DNA from 2 places in the Embleya sp. NBC_00888 genome. Region 2 is predicted to be linked to the other one. Evidence: riboswitches for the same ligand, from Rfam matches in the RefSeq annotation. Region 2 holds a riboswitch; the other holds the start of a gene.
The links. A riboswitch is a leader RNA that binds a small molecule or an ion and turns the genes downstream of it on or off. The one in region 2 is predicted to bind glycine.
Positions count from the first base shown of each region.

Region 1: another riboswitch for glycine. It lies ahead of gcvT (glycine cleavage system aminomethyltransferase GcvT); the one in region 2 lies ahead of gcvP (aminomethyl-transferring glycine dehydrogenase).

Region 1 is NZ_CP108784.1:5,700,137-5,714,313, forward strand. It holds gene OG948_RS24440 (hypothetical protein) at 127-474, shown strand; gene glgX (glycogen debranching protein GlgX) at 619-2,865, shown strand; gene OG948_RS24450 (tyrosine-protein phosphatase) at 3,001-3,780, shown strand; gene OG948_RS24455 (hypothetical protein) at 3,859-5,052, opposite strand; gene OG948_RS24460 (Uma2 family endonuclease) at 5,096-5,671, opposite strand; gene OG948_RS24465 (hypothetical protein) at 5,752-6,354, opposite strand; gene OG948_RS24470 (hypothetical protein) at 6,774-7,187, opposite strand; gene glyA (serine hydroxymethyltransferase) at 7,428-8,732, opposite strand; gene gcvH (glycine cleavage system protein GcvH) at 8,729-9,103, opposite strand; gene gcvT (glycine cleavage system aminomethyltransferase GcvT) at 9,188-10,288, opposite strand; glycine riboswitch at 10,581-10,674, opposite strand; gene OG948_RS24490 (AAA family ATPase) at 10,849-11,580, shown strand; gene OG948_RS24495 (enhanced serine sensitivity protein SseB) at 11,610-12,326, shown strand; gene OG948_RS24500 (enhanced serine sensitivity protein SseB C-terminal domain-containing protein) at 12,406-13,134, shown strand; gene OG948_RS24505 (ABC transporter permease) at 13,443-14,177, shown strand, end outside.
Region 2 is NZ_CP108784.1:1,307,284-1,321,460, reverse strand. It holds gene OG948_RS05175 (CDP-alcohol phosphatidyltransferase family protein) at 1-81, shown strand, start outside; gene OG948_RS05170 (sugar phosphate nucleotidyltransferase) at 194-2,689, shown strand; gene OG948_RS05165 (DUF881 domain-containing protein) at 2,891-3,886, shown strand; gene OG948_RS05160 (small basic family protein) at 3,883-4,215, shown strand; gene OG948_RS05155 (DUF881 domain-containing protein) at 4,642-5,550, shown strand; gene gcvH (glycine cleavage system protein GcvH) at 5,624-6,010, shown strand; gene OG948_RS05145 (FHA domain-containing protein) at 6,384-6,902, shown strand; gene OG948_RS05140 (MerR family transcriptional regulator) at 6,899-7,654, shown strand; gene OG948_RS05135 (bifunctional nuclease family protein) at 7,800-8,273, shown strand; gene OG948_RS05130 (MerR family transcriptional regulator) at 8,678-9,292, shown strand; gene OG948_RS05125 (vancomycin high temperature exclusion protein) at 9,340-10,026, shown strand; gene OG948_RS05120 (DNA polymerase IV) at 10,067-11,416, shown strand; gene OG948_RS05115 (DUF4230 domain-containing protein) at 11,472-12,164, shown strand; glycine riboswitch at 12,213-12,309, shown strand; gene gcvP (aminomethyl-transferring glycine dehydrogenase) at 12,509-14,177, shown strand, end outside.

The DNA.
Region 1 (14,177 bases), 4.4 Mb from region 2:
GCTTGGTCACACGAAGTCGTCTCGGGGGTCGGATCGTTCGCCCTCCCCGACGGCCCGTGCACCACCTGATGCCGTACCTGATGACGCCCGGGCCCCGCCCGGATCCGCGATACACGGAGGATCCACATGAACCGCAAGCTCGGCACCCTCGCCGTAGCGCCCCTCGCCGCCGGTCTGCTCTTCCTGGGCGCGGGTGCCGCCAGTGCCGACGGCGGCAACGGCACCGTCGGCGACAACGGCTCGAACGCGTCGACCACGACCTCCACCACCACCAACAGTGGCAGCGGGAACGTGCTCGGCGGTGTCGACGGCAACTACAACGCCACGCAGCAGAGCGCGACCGGCGCGGGCGCCTCGAACCAGAACAACACCGCGGGCGTGAACGGCAACTCGGGCGTCGTGGTGATCGACCAGGACAACGCCAACATCGCCGAGACCTCGACCGCGATCCACCACTGGCACCCCTGGTTCTGAGCGGACCCGATCGGCCGCACCGACCCGGCCGATCGTTGCCCGCCGCGGCGGCATCCCTCGGGGGATGCCGCCGCGGCGGCTTACACGCATGGGCGCGCGGGCGTGTAGGCGTGGGGGCACGGCGGGAACATCCTGGGGAGCGGGATGGGGAGGCGGGCCGTGACGCTCGAGTGGGAATCGACGGACCCCGGGGTCGACGCGCGTGGCGCGCTCGGCGGCTTCGCCACGGCCAACGGCCACGTGCCGCCGCCCTGGCCGGGCCGCCGGTTGCCGATGGGCGCGCGCTTCGACGGTACGGGCACCAACTTCGCGCTGTGGGCGGGCGACGCCGACGCGGTCGAGCTGTGCCTGTTCGAGGACGGCCCGGACGGGACGGCGCGCGAGACCCGGCTGCCGCTGCGCGAGCAGACCTTCCGGGTGTGGCACGGCTACGTGCCCGGCGTGCGGCCCGGCCAGCGCTACGGCTACCGCGTACACGGACGCTGGGAGCCCGGCCGCGGCGCCCGGTGGAATCCGGCCAAGTTGCTCCTGGACCCGTACGCGCGGGCCGTGGACGGCGACTTCGTGCTGCACGACGCGGTGTTCGGGCACGTGCGCGGCCGGGACGACACGGTGCGCGACGATCGCGACTCGGCCGCGTACGTACCCAAGTCGGTGGTCGTCGCGGACGACGCCGACTGGTCACAGGACCGCCGGCCGAAGATCCCGTGGGCCGAGAGCGTCATCTACGAACTGCACGTCAAGGGCTTCACCGCGCGCCACCCGCGGGTCCCGGACCACCTGCGCGGCACCTACGCGGGCCTGGCCCATCCGGCCGCGATCGACCACCTGGTCCGGCTCGGGGTGACCGCCGTCGAGTTGTTGCCGGTGCATCAGTTCGTGTCCGAGGAACACCTGTTGCGCGGCGGGCGGACCAACCACTGGGGCTACAACACGGTGGGCTTCTTCGCGCCGCACGCCGGCTACAGTTCGGCGGGCGGGCGCGGTGGCCAGGTGCACGAGTTCCGGGACATGGTGCACGCGCTGCACGCGGCCGGGCTCGAGGTGATCCTGGACGTGGTCTACAACCACACCGGCGAGGGCGGCCCGGCCGGGCCCACGCTGTGCTTTCGCGGCATCGACAACGCCGGTTACTACCGGATGGCCGACGGCGGCCGGCACTACACCGACTACACCGGCTGCGGGAACACGCTCAACGTGGTCCAGCCGCACGTGCTCCAGTTGATCACCGACTCGTTGCGCTACTGGGTGACCGAGATGGGCGTGGACGGCTTCCGGTTCGACCTGGCCGCGGCCCTCGCCCGCTCGCCGCACGACGTGGACCGGCTGTCCTCGTTCCTGACCGTGATCTCCCAGGACCCGGTGTTGTCCCGGGTGAAGCTGATCGCCGAGCCGTGGGACCTGGGCGCGGGCGGCTACCAGGTGGGCGCGTTCCCGCCGCTGTGGACCGAGTGGAACGACCAGTATCGGGACGCGGTCCGGGACTTCTGGCGAGGCGCCCGCCCGGACGTGCGCGGACTGGCGTACCGGCTGTCCGGCTCGTCCGACCTGTACCAGCGCGACGGCCGCAACCCGTACGCCTCGATCAACTTCGTCACCGCGCACGACGGCTTCACGATGCGCGACCTGGTCACCTACGAGCGCAAGCGCAACGAGGCGAACGGCGAGGACAACCGCGACGGCACCGACAACAACCGGTCCTGGAACCACGGCTACGAGGGCGAGACGTCGGACTCGAACGTGGTGTCGCTGCGCAAGCGGCAGATCCGCAATCTGATGACCACCCTGCTGCTGTCCACCGGCGTCCCGATGATCACCTCGGGCGACGAGATGGGCCGCACCCAGGCGGGCAACAACAACGCCTACTGCCAGGACAACGAGATGTCCTGGCTGGACTGGTCGGCGCTGGACTCGCCGGAGTGGCGCCCGCTGCTCGACCTGACCGCCCGGCTGATCCGCCTGCGGCGCGCGCATCCGGTGTTGTGCCGGCGAGCCTTCTACTCGGGCCGCCCGGTCGCCCCGGACGGGCTGCGCGATCTCGCCTGGTTCACCCCGGGCGGGCGGGAGATGACCCGCAAGGACTGGTTCGCGCCGACCGCGACGCTGGGCATGTACCTGTCCGGCCTGGACATCGACCGCCGGGGGCCGCGCGGCGAACGCATCGTGGACGACAGCTTCCTGTTCATCCTGCACGCGTCCTCGCAGCCGATGCGGTTCACGCTGCCGGACGAGCCGTGGGCGCACAGCTACGAGGTGGTCCTGGACACGGCGCTGGAGGGCGACCCGATGGCGCGGTACAGCGAGCCGGTCGCGGGTGGCAGCGGACTGCGACTGGCGGGGCGGTCGGCCATGCTGTTGCGGGTCGAACACGCGGTGTGGGCACCCACCTAGGGCGTGGGCGTGGGCGTGGGCACGGGTCCCGGGTGAACCCGCCGTACGCTCACGTAGGGTGGTGGTACTCACTCGGCAGCCGCCCGTCCGGTATCTGCTCGCCCGGCATCTCCTCGAAGCGAAGGACCGCGCACCATGACGTCCCCGACGCCGATCCTGGTCACCGCCCCGAACTTCCGTGACGCGGGTGGGCATGCCACCGCGGACGGCCGCAAGGTGCGCACTGGGCTCGTGTACCGCTCGGACGGCCTCGGCGAGGTGGACGCCGCGGACGCCGCGACGCTGCTGCGGCTGGGCATCGGCCTGGTGATCGACCTGCGTTCGGACACCGAGCGCGACCGCGAGCCGGATCGGGTGCCGCAGGGCGCGGAGCTGTTGATCGCGGACGTGATGGGGCGGCAGAACGACGAGCTGTTCGGCGAGGTGTTCGCCGACCCGGATCGCGCGGGCGAACTGCTCGGCGGCACCGCCGGGCGCGAGCTGATGTGCGAGGTGTACCGACGGTTCGTGACCACCGAGGGCGCCCGGGCCGCCTACCGCGAGGTGTTCGCGCGGATGGCGGCCGTCGACGCGCCGACGGTGTTCCACTGCTCGCAGGGCAAGGACCGCACCGGGTGGACCTCGGCGGTGCTGCTCACCCTGCTCGGGGTACCCCGGGCGACCGTGCTCGAGGACTACCTGGCCAGCACCGAGCACCTCAAGGACAAGAACGGCGAGATCCTGCGGCACATCGCCGAGCGCGGCTTCGACCCCGCGCATCTCAAGCCGGTCTTCGACGTGCACGAGGACTACCTGAACACGGCGTTCTCGACGGCGGAGGAGCTGTACGGGTCGGTCGAGGGCTATGTGCGGGACGGGCTGGGGGTGACCGACGCGCAGGTCGCGCGGTTGCGTGAGCGGTTGTCGACGGACTGAGGTCTTCGACGGACCGGGCATCCGCCGGCGCGTCCGGGGGTGGGCCGGATCGGTCGCCACCCCCGGCGGCGGGTGCGGTCAGCCGCGCGGCGGGCCCCACGGCGGCGGCGGTGGCTGGTGGTATCCGGGCTGCTGCCGCCAGGCCGGGTGTTGTTGCGAGTGGGGCCCCTGTGGCGGGGTGGGCGGGAACGGCCCCTGTTGGAAGAGGCCCTGCGGCTGCGGAGCCTGCTGCCACGGGTTGGCCTGGCTCGGGAACGGCGGCATCGGCGGCATGATCGGATCGGGCCTGCGGGTGGGGTGCGGTCCGCCTCGGAAGGTGACGCCGTAGCGGCTGCGAACCCGGCGGATCTCCCACAACGACATGACGGTGATGGTGACCGGGCCGCCGAGCGTGCCGACCAGCCGCACGCCGACCGGCAGCGCGCCCTTGCCGCCGTCGTCGCCGAGGTCGATCAGCGCGCCACACCACGACAGCCAGGGCGCGATCACCGCGGGCAGTAGCGGGTGCCCGTCCACGGCGCGGAACAGGTGTTGCGGGATCGCGCGGACGGCGAGGATCCAAAAGCGCAGCACCCACAGCGACACGGCCAGGCCGAGCGCCGTGATGAAGAACGAGGCCACGCCGGCGCCGGCGTTGACCCCCTTGGAGCCGTACGCCAGCGCGCTCAGGCCGCCGAGCGTGGCCACCGAGACGAGCACGAACAGCCCGAGCGAACGCAGCGGCAACATCAGGCTCTTGCGCGTCTCGGTGCGCACGTCCGAGCGGGTCAGGGCGACGATGATGGCCACCGCGATCGGGCACGCGATGATCGCGACGAACACGGACGCGACGAAGCTGGTCATCAGGCCCTGGGCGGCGTCCTCGCCGCCGCCGTAGGTGGCCGCGATCCACACCAGCACGCCCAGACCGAGCCAGGACCGGGTCACGCGCACCCGCTCCAGGGTCACGTCGCGCCCGATCAGCCGGTAGTCGGGTACGAAGTAGCGCTCGGCGACCCGCTTGGGCAGCGGAATCCAGCCGAAGGCGAACATCGGCTTCCGGTCTACTCCGGGGGATCCGGGCGGGTGGAAGGACTGCGTCACAAGTGCGCCTTTCTCGACGACGCGCCCCCGTACAGGCGCCGACACGCCCCGATGGTAGGGGGTGTCGTCGTCGCCCAGAGCCCGCACCACGGCCCGCAACGCATCCACGATCGGCCCGCTTTCCCTCACCGAACCGCCCGCCGGCACCATGATCAGGCCGAACACCACACCCTCGCCGAGGAGTTGCACACCGATCCCGTCGCACCGGGGATGACGCCCGAATGTGGGTGCCTCAGCGGAGCCGGCGCAGTTCGTCGGGGCGGACGGTCACCGGGAACGGCGCGGGAGGCGTCGCCGCGTGTGCGCCCTCGACCCGGGTCACCGACGCGTACGTGCCATTGCGCAGTTCGAAGCCCTCCAGCACGGAGTCGTTCGGTTCCAGGACCCAGTAGAACTCGATCCCCCACGACGCGTACTTCTTGAGCTTGTCCACCCCGTCTCGCCCCGCCTGTCCCGGCGAGACGATCTCGACCGCGAGCAACACGTGCTCCGGGTCGAGCCAGATGTCGTCCTCCCCGGACTCCTCACCCGCCCGGGCGGCGGCCCCGTCGATCACCACGACGTCCGGTTGGGTGAAGTCGTTGTCGTGTCGCACGTTGATGTTCTCGTACACGACGCAGTCGACTCGGGCATCGAGCGCGGCGGCCTCGAGCAGCATGGCCAAGCGTCGGGACACCATTTGGTGCCGGCGCGAGGGAGCCGGGGACATCATGAGCGCACCGTCCAGCAATTCGACACGCCAACCGTCGGCGTGGATCTCCAGAACGTCTTCGGGCGTCCACACGCGATCGAATGCGGGAAGGCTCACGGCTCTCCTTCGATGGACCGGACAAGTCTGATTCTACGGGGCGGATACGTCCGGATTCGGCGGGTCGCGGGGGTGGCTCGTTATTTCCTCGACCAGTCCTTTTGCGGGAGTTCGGCGCGGCCCTGGGGGGTTTCGGGGTTGGCGCGCAGGAGGATGGCGGTGGGGGTGACGTCCTTGGGGAGGTCGAACCAGAGGTCTTCGACCAGGGTGTCGGAGGCGCCGAGGGTGAACTCGCGGAGTTGGCGCTTGATCTCCATCGATTCGAGGTCCATGGCCAGTTGGGTGCCGTCGGGCAGGACCAGGCGCTGCTCCAGGTTGGCGATCCGTACCGTGGCCAGCGAGTTGTTGGCGATGGAGACCTTGACCCGGCACAACCGACCCTGGGCGAAGTGTTCGGCGTGGGTGCCGGTGATCCACTCGATGCCGCAGCTGAGCCCCTGTGCGGTGAGCGTGGCCGGACCGCTGAGCACGGCCGGCGCCTTGACCGGTATCTCCCCCTCGCGCATCGTCATCTTCAGCGGCTTGTCCTGCTCCGGCCAGTACAACGCCGCCACGCCCGCGGCTGCCGCCGCGCCGAGCAACAGCCCGAGTACGAAGCCGATCGAGATCCACTGCCGGATCCGCCGCCGCACCCAGAGGTGCTCGATCACCTCGCCGCGTAACTCGCCGACCTTGCGTCCCACCACACCCATCCGTCGCCCCCATCACCAGACCGGAGCCCGCATCGTATGGGCGTGCTCGGGGGCGTGACGAGGGTGGTGGTGGGTCGGGTGTGATCGGTCGGGGTTGCGGCGGGGCGGGTGGTGCGGGGGCGAGTGGGGCGAGCGGGGTGGTGAACCGGATCCCGCATCGTGGGGGGGTGCTCGGGGGCGTGACGAGGGTGGTGGTGGGTCGGGTGTGATCGGTCGGGGTTGCGGCGGGGCGGGTGGTGCGGGGGCGAGTGGGGCGAGCGGGGTGGTGAACCGGATCCCGCATCGTGGGGGGGGTGCTCGGGGGCGGGACGAGGGCGAGTGGGGTGGGGGTCGGGTTTTTCGGTCGGGGCGGTGGGGTGGAGCCCGCGTCGTGGCGCCGTGTTCGGGGGCTTGCCGAGGGTGGTGGTGGGTCACGTGTGATCGATCAGGGTCGCGGCGGCGCGGGTGATGGCGGAGTCGAGTGGGGCGAGCGGGGTGGGGATCGGGTTCTCGGTCGGGGCGATGTACCAGACCAGCGGGCCGCTCTCACCGCGCGCGGGCGGGAAGGTGACCCAGGCGCCCCGGCCGTGCCGGCTCGGGCCGCGCTGGTCGCGCAGGCGCGTGCGGGCCGGGGAGGTGACCGGGACCAGGAAGCCCATCTTGGCGCAGCGCCGGTCGTGGATCACCGGGCCGACCCGAACTCCCGCCGCGCGCAACTGCTTCACCGCCTCGCGCCCCAGCCGCGCGTCGACCTCGATCACGTCGAAGGTCTGGCCGGCGGCGACCAGGCGTGGAGCGTACGGGTTGCCGGTCGGGTCGGACGAGTCGTTCGGCGAGTCGTTCATGGGACTGCACCTTCATCGGGTCGTGGCGGACCCCCGCGGTTCCATCCCAACGCGTCGAACCCGATCACGCGGGCCACACTCACGAGTTGATGCGGTTCCGTCACCTGTTCGGCCTACCCGAGGCGGGAACCGCGCACCCGGACGCGAGAAGCGGGCGGGTGAACGGCCGCGGGGCCGGCAGGGGGTCGCCCTGCCGGCCCCGCGGCCGTGCTCGTGAACCTGACGCCGTGAGGTCGTGGGTCAGAGGTTCGGGTACAGCGGGTGCTTCTTCGCCAGGGCCGTGACGCGCGTGGCCAGGGCCGCCTTGCGGGCGTCGTCGAAGCCGGGGAGGAGGGCCTCGGCGATGATGTCGGAGACCTCCTCGAAGTCCGCCTTGTCGAAGCCGCGGGTGGCCAGCGCCGGCGTGCCGATCCGCAGACCGGAGGTGACCATCGCCGGGCGCGGGTCGAACGGGACCGCGTTGCGGTTGACCGTGATGCCGATCTCGTGCAGCCGGTCCTCGCCCTGCTGACCGTTGAGCTCCGAGTCGCGCAGGTCGACCAGGACCAGGTGCACGTCGGTGCCGCCGGTGAGCACGGTGATGCCCGCGTCGGTGACGTCCTTGCGGGTGAGCCGCTCGGCGAGGATGGCCGAGCCCTCCAGGGTGCGCCGCTGGCGGTCCTTGAAGTCGTCGGACGCGGCGACCTTGAAGGCCACCGCCTTGGCCGCGATCACGTGCTCCAGGGGGCCGCCCTGCTGGCCCGGGAAGACCGCCGAGTTGATCTTCTTGGCGTACTCCGCCTTGGACAGGATGACGCCGCCGCGCGGGCCGCCCAGGGTCTTGTGCGTCGTGGTGGTGACCACGTCCGCGTACGGCACGGGGCTGGGGTGCAGACCCGCGGCGACCAGGCCCGCGAAGTGCGCCATGTCCACCATGAGGTAGGCACCGACCTCGTCGGCGATCCGGCGGAACTCGGCGAAGTCGAGCTGCCGCGGGTAGGCCGACCAGCCCGCGATGATCATCTTCGGCCGGTGCTCCTTGGCCAGGCGCTCGACCTCCTCCATGTCGACCCGGTGGGCCTTCTCGTCGACGTGGTAGGCGACCACGTTGTAGAGCTTGCCGGAGAAGTTGATCCGCATGCCGTGGGTGAGGTGGCCGCCGTGGGCCAGGTCCAGGCCCAGGATCGTGTCGCCGGGGGTGAGCAGCGCGAACATCGCGGCGGCGTTCGCGGACGCGCCGGAGTGCGGCTGCACGTTGGCGGCCTCGGCGCCGAAGAGCTCCTTGACCCGGTCGATGGCGAGCTGCTCGACGACGTCGACGTGCTCGCAGCCGCCGTAGTAGCGCCGGCCGGGGTAGCCCTCGGCGTACTTGTTGGTCAGGACGGAACCCTGCGCCTCCAGCACCGCCACGGGGGCGAAGTTCTCGGAGGCGATCATCTCCAGGGTGTTCTGCTGGCGGTGCAGCTCGTCGGTGACGGCGGCGGCGACCTGCGGGTCCACCTCGCTCAGCGGACGGTCCAGGATCGTCACGGTTGTCAGCTCCTCGATCGGGTCGATCTCGATCATTCGCCGCAGAACGCGGCGTATTCGTCGGCCGACAGCAGGCCCTCGGCCTCGCCGTCGATGCGCACCTTGAACAGCCAGCCCGTCCCGAAGGGGTCGGAGTTCACGAGGGCGGGGTCCTCGGCGACCGCGTCGTTGATCTCGACGACCTCGCCGGAGACCGGCGCGTACATGTCGCTGACCGACTTCGTGGACTCCAACTCGCCACACGGCTCACCGGCGACGACCGCTTGGCCGACCTCGGGAAGCTGGACGAACACCACGTCGCCGAGCGCGTCGGCCGCGTGCTGGGTGATGCCGACGAGGGCGGGGGAGGCCGCCTCGTCGAGCCACTCGTGTTCCTTGCTGTAGCGCAGGTGCTGGGGTGCGTGCACGGGTCCATTCTCCATTCGAATGCGGAGGGTCTGTCCCTCAGGTGTTTTTGTGACGGTTTGTGTCGGTCGGCCGGTCGGCCGACCTCAGCCCCGCTTGTAGAACGGCAGTGCGACCACCTCGACCGGCTCGGCCTTGCCGCGGATGTCCACGGCCAGGCGCGTGCCCGGTTCGGCCCGGTCCGTGCCCACGTACGCCATCGCGATCGGCACGCCGAGCGTGGGCGAGGGTGCGCCGGAGGTGACCTCGCCGACCTTCTCGCCGGTCTCCGCGTCCACCACCGGGTAGCCCGCGCGCGGGACCCGCTTGCCCGGCGAGGTGAGCCCGACCAGCGTGCGGCGCACGTCCTCCTGCGCGGCGGCCAGCGCGTCGCGCCCGACGAAGTCCTCGGGCTTGTCCAGTCGGACCACCCGGCCCAGGTTGGCCTCGTACGGCGTGGTGTCCCGGGTCAACTCGTGGCCGTACAGCGGCATGCCCGCCTCCAGGCGCAGCGTGTCGCGGCAGGACAGGCCGGCCGGCACCAGGCCGTGCGGCTTGCCGGCGGTCAGCAGGGACTCCCACAGCGCGACCGCGTCGCCGGGCGCGGCGAACAGTTCGAAGCCGTCCTCGCCGGTGTAGCCGGTGCGCGCGAGCAGGACGGGCACGCCGGCGACCTCGGTGCGCAGGATCGCGTAGTACTTGAGCGCGGGCAGGTCGGCGTCGGTGAGCGAGCCGACGATCGCGGTCGACGCGGGGCCCTGCACGGCGAGCAGCGTGTACTCCTCGGACGCGTCGCGCACGGTGGCGTCGAACTTCTCCGAGCGGTACGCCAGGCTGCCCGCGACCACGTCGGCGTTGGACGCGTTGGCCACCACCACGAAGTGCTCGTCGCCCAGCCGGTAGACGATCAGGTCGTCGACGATGCCGCCCTCTTCGGTGCAGATCATCGTGTACCGGGCGCGGTCGATCCCGATCTTCGACACGAAACCGACCAGGGCGTGGTCGAGCGCGCGGGCGGCGTCCGGACCGGTGACCTCGATCTCGCCCATGTGGGTGAGGTCGAACAGGCCGGCCGTGGTGCGCACCGCGGTGTGCTCGTCGCGCTCGCTCCCGTACCGGAGCGGCATCCGCCAACCGGCGAAGTCGGTCATCGTGGCCCCGAGCGCGTCGTGCACGGCGTCGAGCGGGGTCCGGCGGTCGGTGGTCATGCGAAGGCTCCTTCGAGGGGGCGCCGGCGGGAACACGCCAAGGGCGCGGGCCGGTCGCGGGCATGGCGAACGGCCGCGCGCTCGGCCGGCGCGGAAGGTGACGGGTACTGCGGCGAATACGACAACAAAGGGGGCTCCCTGCCACGGCTTTCAGCCCTTTTCGACCAGAGTCGGTCGAAAAGTGGGGTGCCCTCCCCTTCTGTCATCGGAACCTGAGAGCTTCATCGCGTCGAACTCGCGATTTGCACCGTGGGTGAACCACACCTGCGGTGTGGTTGCTTTCCAGAAGTGCCTGACCCATGCGGTATCGGTGCCTGAGAGATTCCGGGGAGGAGTTGCTCCTTCGGCGCCCCGCTCGTGGGCGGGGACTCTTCCGCGTGGGGTCGACGGCCGTTATGAGGTTGTGCCCGGCATGCTAGCGCGTGACGTCAATCCCCCGCCGGGACCGGGACCCCGCCGGGACCGGGCCCCGCGGAGTCCGAGGGATCACCGGGACGCGCGCGCACCCATGGGTGCGACACCATGCGCAGGGCATGACGGTTGTGACAAGGGGAGGACTCGTGGAGACGGACTCGGCGGGGGCGCATACCGGCGCCGCGACGGGCGGCGTGTTGATCCCCCGGTCCGTGCACGACCTCCGGGAGGAGCGCGATCGGGCGGGGGAGGGGATCGGCGACCGGGTCGTGGACGTCCTGGCGTATCCGGCCTCGTGCGTGCTCGTGGTCACCGGCCTGCCGGGAGCCGGCAAGAGCACGCTGCTCGCGCGCGTGGTCACGCCCGGGGCCGGGGTCGCCGTCCTGGACGCCGATCTGGTCCGGGCCCGCTGGGCGGTACGGGCGGGGCGGATCCCCTACCGGGTCTACCGGCCGCTGGTGCGGCTCTCCCACTACGGCGAGGTGGCCCGGGCGCTGCGCGGCCCCGGCGCGGTGGTCGTGCACGACAGCGGCCGCAACCCGATCCTGCGTCGGGTACTGGTGCTCGCGGCCCGTCGGCGCGGCAGCTCCGCGCACGCGCTGCTCCTGGACGTGACCGCCCAGCAGGCGCTTTCCGGCCAACGCGAACGCGGGCGCGGGGTGTCCACACCGGTGTTCGCCCGGCACCACCGCGAATGGCGCGAGTTGCTCGCCCGGCTGTCGCCGTGGCTGGACGCGGGACCCACCCTGGCGTCGGCTCCGGGCGGCTTCACCTCGTGCGTGCTGCTCGACCGACCGGCCGCCGGGCACCTGGGCCGGATCGTTTTCGCAGACCCCGTACCGGGACAGTCCCGGCGACCGCAATCGGGCGAGAAGTAAACTGCGGCGGACACCAGAGGAGCACCACCATGCCGTTCCCGGCCAATCCCGTGGAGAGCGCGCTCGTCGCGGCGATGCGCGATCCGTCCCGGGCCGAGGCCCTCTTCGAGGCTTTGGCCGAGGCGGAGGTATGGGTGCCGCTGCCCGAGGGCGGCAACCCGGCCGACAGCGAACTGACCCTGCCCACCACCGAGATCGACGGCCGGCCGTACGTCCCGGTGTTCTCCTCGGAGGAGGAGTTCCGGCGGATCGCCGGACCGATGGCGTGCACCGTCGCGCCGATGCGCGAGTTCGCCCGCGGCATGCCGCCGCACGTGGGCATCGCGGTCAACCCCGGCGGCGAGGTGGGCATCCCGATCCCGCCGCCCGGCGTGCTGGAGTTGGCCCGACCGGCCGGCTCGGGCCCGCGCGGCGCGCGCGTGCGGCTGTACGAGCCGGACCAGGAGCCGATGGACTTCCTGATCGCGGCCGCCGCCGAGTTCACCCACGTGCCGGTCGTGCTCAGTGCCCGCCGCGGCCTGGGCGTCATCGAGAACGACCCGCCGTGCCTGTTCATCGGCGTCGAGTTGGACCGCTGGCAGGAGGAGGACCGACTGGCCGCGGTCGGCGCCCTGGAGCGCGCGCTCGGCCGGGCCCCGTGTCCGTGGCCGGTGAACGTGGTGCTCCTGGACGTGGCGCAGGATCCTGTGGGGGACTGGATGCTGGAGCGGACCCAGCCGTTCTACCTGCGCGTCGACCAGCGCTGAGCCCGCGTCGGACAGCGCGACATCGGTACATCGGAGCATCGGTACATCGGTACATCGGTTCGGATTCGGGGAGGACGTCGTGAACCAGGTCGAGCAGGCCCTCAGCCAGGTGGCACCCGGGCGTTACGACGCCTACGAGCGGTTGCTCCAAGCGCTCACCGGCGCCCACGTGTGGATGTTGTTGTGGCAGGGGCAACCGGGCAGCCCGGACGCGCAGTACGGGAACATGGACGTGGCCGGGTGGCGCTACGCCCCGGCGTTCACGTCCGAGGAACAACTGCGTCTCAGTGGCTGGGACCGCTCGTTCGAGGTCTGTCCGGTCACCGAGATCGCGTCCTCGCTGTACACCGACCGCTGGGGCCTGTGGCTGAATCCGCACGCCCAGGGCGGTGGCGTCGGCGTGCCCTATCTCGACCTGCGACGCATCGTCGGCGGCCTGGACCGGTTGATGGCCGGACCGCTGGAGGTCGGCGAACCCACTTTGTGGGACCCGGCGTTCTACGCGCTGCTGGGCGGCCAACTGTTCCAGACCCAGGTGGTGCGAGCCGCCCACCGGGCCTGGGTGCGGCCCGCGGTGGGACCCGAACGCCTCGTGATCGGCCTGCGCCTGACGGACAATCAGCCCGCCACGATGCAGCGGATGCGGGACGCGATGGCCCGCGCCTCGGCCGCGGCGCCGGCCGGACTCACCTTGTCCTCGGTCGCGTTGGACGACCCGTTCGATCCGGTCGCCGAGTGGATGCGCGACCACACGCGCCCCTTCATCGGCATCGACATGCTCGACGAGGCCGCCCGCGACACGCGGTGATCGACGATCGGCACACAGTGGCGATCGCGGGCAACAGGCACTGATGCCCCCAAAAAACTGACGTCACGTCATCAACCGCTGCCTTGTTGTGATTTCGTGACCGATCTACGCGGATCAACCAGTGAATCGTGTCGACGTAATCACGGTTCAGTAAAGGTATTCCGCGACCCCTGTTGGTGACCCGCGTCACGGAGGAGTCTCACCCGGACGACAGATCCCGAAGATCATCGGGATCGCAATGCCGGGTATGGCGACGGGATCGGCGATCCCGAGCCGCCGTCGCATCCGTGAGCGGGGAGGGTCGATCCATGACGGCACCGATCGAGACCACCGGTGTGGCCCGAGAGGCGCACCCCGAAGCGATCGCCGAATCCTCCGGCGTACGCATCGAGGGTCGTTCCCTGGGTCAGATCGCGTGGGCCCGATTCCGTCGCGACAAGGTCGCGATGGCCGGTGGCGTGGTGATCGTCTTCATGGTACTCGTAGCGATCTTCGCGCCCTTGATCACCTCGGTCATCGGCGGGGATCCCACCGAGTACCACGACGACCTGCTCGACCCGGTGCTGAACATCCCCAACGGCAGCTTCGGCGGCGCCAGTTGGGACCACCCACTGGGACTGGAACCGGTCAACGGCCGGGACATCTTCTCGCGCATCGTCTACGGCGCCCGGATCTCGATGCTGGTGGCCTTCCTGGCCACGCTCCTGTCCGTGGTGATCGGCGTCGTACTGGGCACCGCCGCGGGCTACTTCGGCGGCTGGGTCGACGCGCTGATCAGCCGCGCCATGGACGTCTTCCTGGCCTTCCCACTGCTCCTGTTCGCGATCGCGATCGGCAGCAGCCTCCAGGGCGAGGCGTTCGGCCTCAAGGGCGACACGCTCCGGGTCACCGTCCTGATCTTCGTGATCGGGTTCTTCAGCTGGCCCTACATCGCCCGCATCGTGCGCGGCCAGACGTTGTCGCTGCGCGAACGCGAGTTCGTCGAGGCGGCGCGCAGCCTCGGGGCCACCGACCGGCACATCATCTTCAAGGAACTGATGCCG
Region 2 (14,177 bases):
TGGGCAGGAGTCCTCTACGCAGCCCAGGCCAAACGCCTCGTGGCCGCGGACAAGGCGGGTCGCTCGGCGACCGCCGGGTAGCGCAGGGATCGCCCGACACCGCGGCGATCACCACGTACTGAAGGCACGCCACCCGGCCCCGGCAATTCAGCCGTGGGTGCGGGTGGTGTGACGCGATAGGAGGACGAGACCGATGAAGGCCGTCGTCATGGCCGGAGGCGAGGGCACCCGCCTGCGCCCGATGACCTCCAGCATGCCCAAGCCGCTTCTGCCGGTGGTGAACCGGCCGATCATGGAGCACGTGCTGCGGCTCCTGAAGCGGCACGGACTTTCCGAGACCGTAGTCACCGTCCAGTTCCTCGCGTCGCTGGTTCGCAACTACTTCGGCGACGGCGAAGAGCTCGGGATGAGCCTCACCTACGCGAACGAGGAGACCCCGCTCGGTACCGCCGGCAGCGTCAAGAACGCCGAGGAGGCGCTCAAGGACGACACGTTCCTGGTCATCTCCGGCGACGCGCTCACCGACTTCGACCTCACGGCGCTCGTCGAGTACCACCGCGCCAAGGGCGCGATGGTCACCGTGTGCCTGACCCGAGTGCCCGACCCGCTCGAGTTCGGCATCACGATCATCGACGACGAGGGCCGGGTGGACCGGTTCCTGGAGAAGCCGACCTGGGGTCAGGTCTTCTCGGACACCGTGAACACCGGGATCTACGTGATGGAACCCGAGGTCTTCGACTACGTCGCCGCCGGCGTGTCCGTGGACTGGTCGGGGGACGTGTTCCCCAAGCTGCTCAAGGAGGGCAAGCCGATCTACGGCTATGTCGCCGAGGGCTACTGGGAGGACGTGGGCACGCACGAGAGCTACCTCAAGGCCCAGGCCGACGTGCTCACCGGCAAGGTCGACGTGGACATCGACGGCTTCGAGCTCTCGCCGGGCGTCTGGGTCGCCGAGGGCGCCGAGGTGGACCGCGAGGCGATCCTCAAGGGTCCGCTGTACATCGGCGACTACGCCAAGGTCGAGGGCGGCGTGGAGATCCGCGAGCACACCGTGCTCGGCTCCAACGTGGTGGTCAAGCGCGGTGCGTTCCTGCACAAGGCGGTCGTGCACGACAACGTGTACATCGGCCCGCAGACCAACCTGCGCGGCTGCGTGATCGGCAAGAACACCGACGTCATGCGCGCGGCCCGGATCGAAGAGGGCGCGGTGATCGGCGACGAGTGCCTGATCGAGGAGGAGTCCCTGGTCGCGGGGGACGTGCGGATCTACCCGTTCAAGACGATCGAGGCCGGCGCGGTCGTCAACACGTCGGTGATCTGGGAGTCGCGCGGCCAGAAGTACCTGTTCGGCCCGCGCGGGGTCTCCGGCATCCTCAACGTCGAGATCACCCCCGAGCTGGCCGTGCGGTTGGCTGGCGCGTACGCCACCACGCTCAAGAAGGGGGCCACCGTCACCACCGCGCGCGATCACTCGCGTGGTGCCCGTGCCCTCAAGCGAGCGGTCATCTCCGCGCTCCAGACGTCCGCGATCAACGTGCGCGACCTGGAGAACGTGCCGATGCCGGTGGCCCGCCAGGAGACCGCGCGCGGCTCGGCGGGCGGGATCATGATCCGCACCACGCCCGGGGTGCCGGACTCGGTGGACATCATGTTCTTCGACGAGCGCGGCGCGGACCTGTCGCAGGCCGCGCAGCGCAAGCTCGACCGGGTCTTCTCCCGTCAGGAGTACCGCCGCGCGTTCCCCGGCGAGATCGGCGAACTGACCTTCCCCGCACGGCCGTTCGACAGCTACTCGGGTTCCCTGTTGAAGGCGCTGGACATCACCGGCGTGCCCGAGTCCGGGCTCAAGGTGGTGGTGGACGCCGCACACGGCAACGCCGCCCTGCTGCTGCCCAGCATCCTGGGCCGGCTGGGCATCGACGCGCTCACCGTCAACTCCGGCCTGGACGACGCCCGCCCCACCGAGACCGCGGACGAGCGGCACGAGGGGTTGGTGCGGCTGGGCGAGATCGTGGCCTCCTCCAAGGCCGCGTTCGGCGTACGGTTCGACCCGGTCGGCGAGCGCATGTCGCTGGTGGACGAGCGCGGCCGGCTCATCGACGACCACCGCGCGCTGCTGGTGCTGCTGGACTGCGTCGCGGCCGAGCGTGGCGGCGGCAAGATCGCGCTGCCGGTGACCACGACCCGGATCGCCGAGCAGGTCGCGGCCTACCACGGGGTCCAGGTGCAGTGGACCACCACGTCGCCGGACGACCTGGCCCGCGTGGCCATGTCCGACGACACGATCTTCGGCGGCGACGGACGCGGCGGCTTCGTGGTCCCCGAGTTCAGCACCGTCTTCGACGGTACGGCCGCGTTCGTCCGGCTGATCGGGCTGGTCGCGCGCACCCAGTTGACGCTGAGCCAGATCGACGCGCGGATCCCGCGCGCGCACGTGCGCCGGCGGGACGTGCCCACGCCGTGGGCGGCCAAGGGCATGGTGATGCGTCGGGTCGTGGAGGCGGCGGGCGACCGCGAGATCGACACCACCGACGGCGTGCGCGTGGTGGAGGCCGACGGGCGCTGGGCGCTGGTGCTGCCGGACCCGGCCGAGGCGGTCACCCACGTGTGGGCCGAGGGCCCGGACGACACCGCCGCGGACGAACTCCTGGACGAGTGGAGCCGGGTCGTGGAGCACGCGGGCGACTGACGCCCCTTCCGGGCCGCCGACTCCGGCGGTGCGGGCAGCCGTCTTGTAGGGTCTTCCCCGGCCGTGGATCGCCTGTCGCGATCCGCGGCCGGACCCGGTATCGGACCCTGCATCGAGCACTCCGCCAGGCATGGAACGATGGGGCGCATGTCATCGCGGGAGACACCAGGCACGAGCCGGTACAGGCGGCCGGATGCCTCGATGTCCCTGCTCGTGGACATGATGACGAACAGCCTGGACGCGGGCTACGCGGAGGCCACCGCCCGGCGCGCGGTGCGCGGCGACACCGGGATGAACAAGGGACCGCTGGCCCGGGTGCTGGCCGTGGTCGGGGTCGCGCTGATCGCGATGATCCTGATGGTGGCCGCGATGAAGGTGCACGCGGCCGCCCCGCAGGCCGAGCGCGAGCGGCATCAACTGGTGGATCGCATCCACACCGACGAGGCCGAGGTGGACGCGCTCACCGCAACCGTCGAGCGGTTGCGCGCCGAGGTGGACGCGATCCAGGAGGTCTCGCTGCCCAAGGGCGCCAAGGACCGGGTCGAACTGCTCGCGCTGCTCACCGGATCCGACCCGGTCGAGGGGCCGGGCTTGAAGGTGATCGCGGACGACGCCAAGGGCTCGGACAACACCGACGGCTCGACCGACCCGCGCCAGGCCGAGGCGGCGGCGAACGGCCGGATCCTGGACCGCGACCTCCAGCGGCTGGTCAACGGCCTGTGGAAGGCCGGGGCCGAGGCCATCTCGATCAACAACCAGCGGCTGACCGCGCTGTCCGCGATCCGCGCCGCCGGCGCCTCGATCCTGGTCGACAACCGGCCGCTCGCGCCGCCGTATACGATCCTGGCGATCGGTGACGCCAAGCCGATGCAGGTCGAGTTCATGGTCGGCGCGGACGGGCGATATCTGCGCCAGCTTCAGGAGAACTACGGGATCCGGGTCAACCTGAGCGCACAGAAGAAGCTCAAGTTGCCCGCCGCGCTGGGCACCTCGTTGCGCTACGCGGACGTACCCGGCGGTCCGCCGCCCGCGAGCACACCGCCGAGTACACCCGCGAGCCCGCCGGCGAAGCAGACCCCGGGCACACCGCCCGCGACGTCCACGGGCCGGAGCACGGCGCCGCCGAGCGGTTCGGCGCCGCCGACCGGCTCGTCGACACCGTCGCAGAAGCAGACCGAACGAAAGGGTAAACAGTGATCGCGGTCCTCGGCCTGGTCCTCGGGGTCGTGGTCGGGTATCTCGCCCGACCCGTGATCCCGCACGAGCTGGAGCCGTACCTGCCCATCGCGGTGGTGGCCGCGCTGGACGCGGTCTTCGGCGGTCTGCGCGCACTGCTCGACGGCATCTTCGACGACAAGGTCTTCGTGGTCTCGTTCCTGTCGAACGTGGTCGTCGCCGCGCTGATCGTCTTCCTCGGCGACAAGCTGGGTGTCGGAGCGCAGTTGTCCACCGGCGTGGTGGTCGTGCTCGGCATCCGGATCTTCTCCAACGCGGCGGCCATCCGCCGGCACGTCTTCCGGGCCTGACGGGGAGTCACACACATGGCCGACGAAACGGACGAGACGCGCGGGCGGCACGCCCGCCACGACGAGGATCCCCGCGACCTGGGCATCCCGCGCACGGCCGCGGAGCCCGCGCCCGAGGCCGCTCCCGGGCCCGAGCCGGAACCCGAGGCCGAGCCGGAGCCGGAGGCGCCGGCCGCCCGCAAGCCCACGGTCGAGACCCGGCGCCCGGTCGACCTCTATCACGAGGGCCGGCACATCCGGGAGCGGATCCGCGAGCAGGCCGCCGAGGTGACCTCGGAGATCCCGCCGATCACCGCGCCGATCCGCGAATCGGCCCGGGAGACACGGGAAACGCCCCAGGTGCCCCAGGCGTATCGGGCGGCGCAGGCGCCGCAGACGCCCCGGGCGTCCGCGGAGCCCCGGGCCGCGCGAGCGTCCGTGCCGCCCCTGGTGCCCGCGGCGCCCTCGCCCGAACAGGCCCGGGAGCGCGAGGCGTCCGGGCCGCGCGACCCCCTCGCGCAACCGCACGCGGGAGCGCACGCGGTGGCGCGCGACACGCCCGGACCGGAAACGGATTCGAACGCGGTTTCCGAGCCGCACCCGCACGAGCCGGTCGACGATCAGCCGGGCCGCCGCAGGCTGCTCGAGGCGTTCTGGCCGCCGCGCGTGAGCCGGGCCCAACTCGTGGGCGCGGTACTGCTGTTCGCGCTGGGAGCGGGGCTGGCCATCCAGGTTCGCTCGAACACCGCGTCCGATCCGCTGCGTGGTGCGCGACAGGAGGACCTGGTCCGCGTACTGGACGAACTCGGCGAGCGCACCCGGCGGTTGGAGGACGAGAAGCATCGTCTGGAGAACAGCCGCACACAGCTCCAGAACAGCAACGACCGGGTCCAGGAGGCGCGTGAGCAGAACGCGGCCAAGGCGGACGCCCTGGGCGTCCTCGCGGGCACCGTCAAGGCCAGCGGACCCGGCATCACCCTGACCATCACCGATCCGCAGCGCACGGTCAGCGGTGACGTGCTGCTGGACACGCTCCAGGAGCTGCGCGCGGCGGGCGCAGAGGTGATCCAGATCAACGACGTGCGTGTGGTGGCCGGCACCTGGTTCAACGGCACGCCGCCCGGCGACATCGTGATCGACGGTACCAAGGTGCTGCCGCCGTACGTGTTCAAGGTGATCGGCAATCCGCAGGATCTCCAGCCCGCGTTGAACATCCCCGGGGGTGTCGTCAAGACCCTGGAGAAGAAGCAGGCGGGGGCCATCGTCACCCCCTCGCAGGAGGTGCTGATCGACGCCTTGCGGCCTGCGAACAAGCCTGGTTACGCTCGCTCGGCACCGGGCGCCGGTAACGGGTGAGCACACCTGACAGAATCAGTCCGCCGGTCGCCGTCGGTGCACACTCATCAGGCAAGAAGGGCAGGCTGTCCGCATGTATCCCGCAGATCTCGCGTACACGACGGAGCACGAATGGGTGCGCGTCATGGAAGAGATCTCCGGGACGGTGCGGATCGGCATCACCGAATTCGCGCAGGACGCGCTCGGTGACATCGTCTACGTCACGCTGCCGCCGGTCGGCACTCGCGTCGTGGCCGGACAGCCCTGCGGCGAACTGGAATCGACCAAGAGTGTCAGCGACCTCTTCGCGCCGCTCGACGGCGTCGTGACCACCGTCAACGACGTGCTCGACGGTGCACCGGAGTTGGTCAACTCCGATCCCTACGGCGACGGTTGGATGTTCGAGGTACGCCTCGACGATCCCGCCGCACCGGCCGCGCTCTTGGACGCGGCCGCCTATCAGAACAGCCTGGGCTCCTGACGGCCCGGCGAAGCGGTAGGCAGTCCATCACCACGACCCACTCCTCCTGCCCCACGGGCGGGCCAGGTTCTCTCGGGGAGGTTCGCCCGTGAAGTTGTTCGCGAAATTGTTCGGTCGTTCCCGTCGCTCCGGCGACGCGCCGGCTGCCGATGCGGGGAGGTCCGGCAACCCGCCGGCCGCCCCGCCGACGATGCCTCCGGGCACCCCGTACGGGGCGTCCGCCGGCTCACCCCCCGCACCCGCTCCGCACCTGGGCGAGTCCGACGCGACCGCCGGGCATGTCGCTGTTGACCAGGAACACACGGCGCGCATAAGTTTCGGGCAACTCTCGACCGAAGGTCGAGGTGCGACCGGCACGGGTCAGGAGGCCGACGTGGTGGTGTGCAGCGCCTGCGGGCATCACAATCCGCCCGGTGGCCGGTTCTGCTCCAACTGCGGCGCTCGGCTGGGCGCGGGCGCCGAACGCGCGTCCGAGCAGACCTCGACCATCTCGATCAGCGGCATCGAGGCGCTGGACGCGGAACCCGCGCCCCGCGAGATCCTCACCCCCGAGGCGCAGGCCGCGGTGGACGCGCTGCCGCCGGGAACCGCGCTGCTCGTGGTGCGCCGGGGCCCCAACTCCGGCAGTCGCTTCCTGCTCGACTCGGACCGCACCACGGCCGGTCGGCATCCGCAGAGCGACATCTTCCTCGACGACGTCACGGTCTCGCGCAAGCACGCCGAGTTCCGCCGCACCCCCGGCGGCTTCGCGGTCGCCGACGTGGGCAGCCTGAACGGCACCTACGTGGGCCGCGAGCGGATCGACGAGGTTCCGTTGGCGCCGGGCGACGAGGTACAGATCGGCAAGTACCGACTGGTCTTCTTCCCCAGCCGCCAAGGGCAGATCGGGTGAGTGCGGCGGCGGCCGGATCGGTCTCCTTGAGCATCGGCGGGGTGTTGACCCTGCTGCGTCCCGAGTTCCCGGACATCAGCATCTCCAAGATCCGGTTCCTCGAGGCGGAAGGGCTCATCGAGCCGCAGCGGAGCCCGTCGGGCTATCGCAAGTTCGGCCCCGCCGACATCGAACGACTGCGCTACGTGCTGCGTGTGCAGCGCGACCGTTACCTGCCGCTCCGGGTGATCAAGGATCAACTGGACGCGATGGATCGCGGGCTCGAACCGGCCGGCCCGACCCCGGCCGAATCCCCACGATCGCAGGACGCCGAAGGCGATCCGGACTCGGCCGGTCGGGAGGGCACCACGGTGCTGCTCGACCGGCCGGGCCTGATCGCCGCGGCCGGCATCCAGGACACGGACTTGGCCCGGCTGGAGGAATTCGGCCTGATCCAGCCGCGCCGTCCGCGACCCGGCGCCGGCGGCGACGGCGAGCAGGCGGTGGTCTACGACGGCGACGCGCTGGTGGTGGCCCGGCTGGTGGCCGCGCTGGGCCGCTACGGCGTGGAGCCGCGCCACCTGCGGCAGACCAAGGCCGCCGCGGACCGTGAGGCCGCGCTGGTGGAACAGATCGTCGCGCCGCTCCTGCACCGCCGGGGCGCTCGCGCGAAGGCGGGCGCCGAGGAGACCGTACGCGACCTGCTCGCGCTCACCTCGCGCCTGCACACCGTCCTGGTCACCACCGCGCTCGCGCCCCGCCTGGGCCGCTGACCCGCGCCGCCCGCGGCGGGCGCCGATCGGGCCGCGAGGCGGACCGGGACGTGAATACCGGGCCACGAAGAAAAAACGACGAATCCCCGACCTATTCGGCCCCCGGGGATCGGTGACCGACAGCCGAGCGCGCTAGTGTGGCGATGTGAACGAGCTAGAGGTTGTGGGCGTCCGGGTGGAGATGCCCTCTAACCAGCCGATCGTGCTCCTACGGGAGACGGGGGGCGATCGTTATCTCCCCATCTGGATCGGCCCGGTAGAGGCGACGGCCATCGCGTTCGCCCAACAGGGCGTGGTACCCGCGCGTCCTCTGACGCACGATCTCTTCCGGGACGTGCTGGAGGCGTTGGGGCAGGAATTGACCCAGATCCGGATCACCGACCTGCGCGAGGGCGTGTTCTACGCCGAGCTGGTCTTCTCCGGCGGCGTGGAGGTCAGCGCGCGCCCGTCGGACGCGATCGCGCTCGCGCTGCGCACCGGGACGTCGATCGTCGGCAGCGACGCGGTCCTGGACGAGGCGGGCATCGTGATCCCCAACGAGCAGGAGGACGAGATCGAGAAGTTCAGGGAGTTCCTGAACGACATCTCGCCCGAGGACTTCGGCACCACGAGCCAATAGTCGGCCCGCCGCGGCCGGGTGCACGTCCGAAACCGCCGACCGTCCCGCCCGCCGCTCCCGGCGAGGCGGTAGCGGGCGGCGGTTTTTTCGTGTCCGGAGCCGGTCGGCTCCGACCGGGGTCGGCCGGCGCGCCGTCGATCACGCCCGATCCGGCTCGATCCGCTTCGATCAGAGGCAAAGCGGCCAGACCTACCCCTGGGCAACCGGTTCAAACCACTCGTGCGAGCAGCGTCACTCGGCGTGCCGAACGGCCCGGTCGTTGACGCGCTGTTGGTGACTGCCTACCGTCGAAATCGACAGTTCCGGGATGACCCCTGCGCGTTGCACCTCGCCGCCTGCGGCCCGGGATTGAAAGAGACTCTCCGCGCCGTACTCGGGCGCGGGGAGACGAAAGGGAGGTCGGCGTGAGCAGCACCGGCGACATCACGGCGGCGGAACGCGCCCGCACGGCACGTCCTCTGCCGGCGACCGACCCCGGTGCGGGCCCCCGGCGGCAGGACGTCACGCCGCCCGGCACCCCGTCGGAGGACGTCGGTTACCGGGGCCCGACGGCGTGCGCGGCGGCCGGCATCACCTATCGCCAACTCGACTACTGGGCCCGCACCGGCCTGGTCGAGCCCACGGTCCGCCCGGCCCACGGCTCGGGCACGCAGCGGCTGTACGGCTTCCGCGACATCCTGGTGCTGAAGATCGTCAAGCGGCTCCTGGACACCGGCGTCTCGCTCCAGAACATCCGGATCGCGGTGGCCCACCTGCGCGGACGCGGGATCGGCGACCTGGCCGGGATGACCCTGATGAGCGACGGTGCCAGCGTGTACGAGTGCACGTCGTACGACGAGGTGATCGACCTGGTCCAGGGGGGTCAGGGGGTCTTCGGGATCGCCGTGGGGGCGGTGTGGCGTGAGGTGGAGGGCTCGCTCGCGCAGCTCCAGGGCGAGCACACCGGCACCGGGGAACCGATCACGCAGGTCCATCCCGGCGACGAATTGGCACGTAGACGCAGGGACAAAGCGGTCTGAGGCGCCCGGGGGCGGGTGGGAACCGGTTCGCCGGGCAGGACGTCCCCATGGACGTGATCCTTCGTCGGCCGACCCTGCCGCGCTCGCGGCGGGCCCAACGGCGCGGTTATCAGGCCGCCGTCCTGCTCGCCGTCGCCGGGCTGGCCCCGATCACGGGGCTGCATCTGTACGCCGGGAACCGGGTCCGCACGGTGGCCGACGTGCCGCACGAGGACGTCACGATGGTGCTCGGCGCGGGCGTGCACGGGGACCGGCCGTCCGATCTGCTGGCCCGCCGGCTCGATGTCGCGCTCGCGTTGTACCGGGCCGGCAAGACCCGGGTGATCCTGGTCAGCGGCGACGGCGGGGGCAACCGCTACGACGAGACCAGGGTGATGCGGCGCTACCTCGCGGACCGGGGAATCCCGCAGCACCGGATCGTGACCGACGAATCGGGATTCTCCACCTGGGAGTCCTGCATCCGCGCCAAGCGCGTCTACGGGATCGACCGGGTCATCGTGGTCACGCAGAGCTTCCATCTGCGCCGTGCGCTCGGCCTGTGCCGGGCCGCCGGGATATCCGCGTACGGCGTCCCGGACGAGTCCTTCGCGTGGGGCCACATCGGGCCCACCGTGTACGGAACCGGTCGCGAGACGCTCGCCGCGATCAAGGCGGCCGGGCAGATCGTGCTGAAGCCGGATCCGCGGGTGAAAGGCGCGAAAAGCGACGAGATCCGACGCGCCCTGAGCGGCTGAACGCACGTTCTGTCGGACCCGTGCGTCATCATTGCCCGGTGTGAGACAGGCCCCGGGCATCCTCCACCTCGACATGGACGCGTTCTACGCGTCGGTGGAGCAGGTCGCGAAGCCCAGCCTGGCCGGCAAGGCGGTGATCGTCGGCGGCATCGGCGCGCGCGGCGTGGTGGCCACCGCCTCCTACGAGGCCCGGGTGTTCGGCGTGCGCTCGGCGATGTCGATCGGCGAGGCCCGCCGGCGCTGCCCCAACGCCGCCTTCCTCAGCCCGCGCTTCGCGCTGTATCGCCAGGTCAGCGACACCGTGATGGAACTGCTGCACCGGCTGTCGCCGCTGGTGGAGCCGCTCAGCCTGGACGAGGCGTTCGTCGACCTGGAGGCGGGCCCGCACGGCGGCACGCTGGACACCGAGCGGGTCACCGAGATCGCCGTACGCCTGCGCGCGGACATACACGCGGCCACCGGGCTCACCTGCTCGGTCGGCGCGGCCACCTCCAAGCTGTTGGCCAAGATCGCCTCCGAGGCGGACAAGCCCGACGGGTTGTGCGTGGTCGTGCCCGGGACCGAGCGGGCGATGCTCGACCCGCTGCCGGTGCGCGCGCTGCCCGGGGTCGGCCCGGCCACCGGCGACGTGCTGCGCCGGGCGGGCCTGGACACCGTGGCCGACCTGGCCGCGGTCGACGAGAGCGAACTGGTCCGGCTGCTCGGCCAGGCGCACGGACACGGCCTGCACGTACTGGCCGCCGGGCTGGACGCGCGCCCGGTGGTCGCCGACCGGGACGCGAAATCGGTGTCCGTGGAGGACACCTTCCCCACCGACCTGGTCGACCGCGAGCGCATCACCCGGGAGCTGGACCGGCTCTCGATCCGGTGCGTGGAGCGGCTGCGCGCCGCCGGGCGCTCCGGGCGCACGATCGTGCTCAAGCTGCGCCGCTACGACTTCAGCACGCTGACCCGCTCGGAGACGCTGCGCGGGCCCACCGACGACCCGGGGGTGGTGCGCGAGACGATCCGCCGGTTGGCCGCGCAGGTGGACGTCACGGGCGGCGTGCGGCTGCTGGGGGTGGGTGTCGGCGGGCTGGCCGACTTCGCCCAGCAGGACCTGTTCGGCGCGGCCGAGCCGGAGCCCGCCGAGCCGGACGAGCAGGACGCGGCGGCCGACCGGGAGGTGTCGCTGCCGGCCGCCCCGGAGCGGGTCTCCTGGTCGCCCGGCCAGGACGTGGTGCACGAGGAGTTCGGGCCCGGCTGGGTGCAGGGCAGCGGCGTCGGGCGGGTCACCGTGCGGTTCGAGGTGCCGGGTGGAAAGCCGGGCCGGGTGCGCACGTTCGCGATCACCGATCCCGCGCTGCAACCGGGGGAACCGATTCCGCTGCCCGCGGCCGACGGGGGATAGCCGGAGCGATCCGGGGCAGGCGCCGGGCAGACGACTCCTCGGGGGTGTCCCCACAATGACTGATGTCAAAGAGCGGCCGGCGCGAGGGCAGGGTGCCTTCCGATCGGTTCGCCGCAGGCTCGGCCTGCCCGCCTTCCTGGTCACACTCCTGGTCGGCTTCATCGTGCTGGCCCTGGTGCTGGTCGGCCTGATCAACCTGCTGCCCGGCAAATTCAATCCGTTCGGCGAGACCACCAAGGACCACAGCGGACCGGTGATGCTCAAGGCCGTGCAGGATCTCAGCCGCTACGAGGCGGTCAGCGGCACCTTCCAGGTCGTGGTGGACCTGGAGAAGGACGCGAAGTTCCTGCCGGACGCGGTCCGAGGCCAACGTACGCTGTTCGTCGGCGTCGGCCAGGTGGGTGGTTTCGTGGAGTTCGGCGGGATCGGTCAGGACGCGATCCAGACCTCGCCGGACAATAAGAGCGTGACCATCAAACTCCCGCACGCGCGGCTCGCGCCCGCCGCGCTCGACCAGAAGAACAGCCACGTGATCGCCCAGGACAAGGGCCTGTTCGACCGCTTCGGCGACTTCTTCTCCAGTAATCCCGGCGATCAACAGCAGCTCTACGTGCTGGCGACCAAGAAGATCGACGACGCGGCCAAGACCGCCGGACTGGTGGAGCGCGCGGAACGCAACACCACCGGCATGCTCCAGGGGATGATGCGCTCCCTGGGCTACACCACGACCACTGTGACGTACGCCTAGTGCGAAGCCCCTGGTGGGTGTCACGCTGATACCGTTGAAGCCGCCCATTACGTTCGCGCGGGAGAGTCCTCGTGTCGTGCACACGAGGCGCCGAAGGAGCAACTCCTCCCCGGAATCTCTCAGGCACCCGTACCGCGTGGTCGTGGGCACTCTGGAAAGCAGGATCCGCGGATGGCTCGCCGAGCCGGGTCGGATCCTCGCCGACGGTGCAAACCGCGCCCGCGGGAACCGGTCCGACCGGTACTCCGGGCGCGGTGAAGCTCTCAGGTACAGATGACAGAGGGGGAGGCCGGTGGACGCGCGACCGCGTGTCCGTCCAGGAGCGATCCAGGAGGCCTTTCGCGATGACCCCGCGCACCCCTGCCCCGCGTGCTCACGCCGTACTCCCCTCCGGCCCCGGCTCGTTGACCGGCCTGGAGGCCGCGTCGCCGTTCACCGGCCGGCACATCGGTCCGGACACCGACGAGCAGGCGAAGATGCTCGCCGCGATCGGCTACGGGTCCCTGGACGAGCTGACCGACGCGGCGGTGCCCGCCGCGATCCGCGCGCTGGAGGGCTTCGAGCTGCCCGCCGCGCGCAGCGAGGCCGAGGTGCTCGCCGAGCTGCGCGAGCTGGCCTCGCGCAACAGCGTGCTGACCCCGATGATCGGGCTCGGCTACCACGGCACCTTCACCCCGCCGGTGATCACCCGCAACGTGCTGGAGAACCCGGCCTGGTACACCGCCTACACGCCCTACCAGCCGGAGATCTCGCAGGGCCGGTTGGAGGCGCTGCTCAACTTCCAGACCGTGGTCACCGACCTGACCGGCCTGGACGTGGCGGGCGCCTCGCTGCTGGACGAGGCCACCGCCGCCGCCGAGGCGATGACCCTGGCCCGCCGGGCCGGGCGGGCCAAGAGCGACGTGTTCGTGGTGGACGCGGCCACGCTGCCGCAGACGATCGCGGTGGTGCGTACCCGCGCCGAGGCGCTGGGCATCGAGGTCGTGGTCGCCGACACCGCACAGGGGCTGCCCGAGGGCGGCTGCTTCGGCGTGCTGCTGCAGTACCCCGGGGCCGACGGCCGGGTCCGCGACCTGACCCCGGTGATCGAGGCCGCGCACGCGCAGGGCGCGCTGGTGGCGGTCGCCGCCGACCTGCTCGCGCTCACCGTGCTGCGCGCGCCCGGCGCGATGGGCGCCGACATCGCGGTCGGCACCAGCCAGCGGTTCGGTGTGCCGATGGCCTTCGGCGGCCCGCACGCGGGCTACCTGGCGGTCCGCGAGAAGCTCACCCGCAGCATGCCGGGCCGGTTGGTCGGGGTGTCCGTGGACGCCGACGGCGCGCCCGCCTACCGACTCGCGCTGCAGACCCGCGAGCAGCACATCCGCCGGGAGAAGGCGACCAGCAACATCTGCACCGCGCAGGTCCTGCTGGCCGTGATGGCCGGCATGTACGCGGTCTACCACGGGCCGGACGGGCTCACCTCGATCGCGCGCCGCACGCACCGGTACGCGGCCGTGCTCGCGGCCGGGCTGCGCGCGGGCGGCGTCGAGGTCGTGCACGGCGACTTCTTCGACACGATCACCGCGCGGGTGCCGGGCCGGGCGGCGGATGTGCTCGCCGCGGCCCGCGCCGCCGGGATCAACCTGCGCCCGGTGGACGCCGACCACGTCGCGATCACCTGTGACGAGACCACGCTGCGGGCGCATGTCGAGGGGGTCTGGGGCGCGTTCGGGGTCACCGGCGACGTGGTCGCGCTGGACGCGGACACCGCCGACGCGCTGCCCACCGCGCTGCTGCGCGACACCGAGTTCCTGACCCACCCGGTCTTTCACACGCACCGCTCCGAGACCGACATGCTGCGCTACCTCAAGCGGCTCGCGGACAAGGACTACGCGCTGGACCGGGGGATGATCCCGCTCGGCTCGTGCACGATGAAGCTCAACGCCACGGTCGAGATGGAGCCGATCACCTGGCCCGAGTTCGCGAACCTGCACCCGTTCGCACCGGTCGACCAGGCCGCGGGCTACCTGG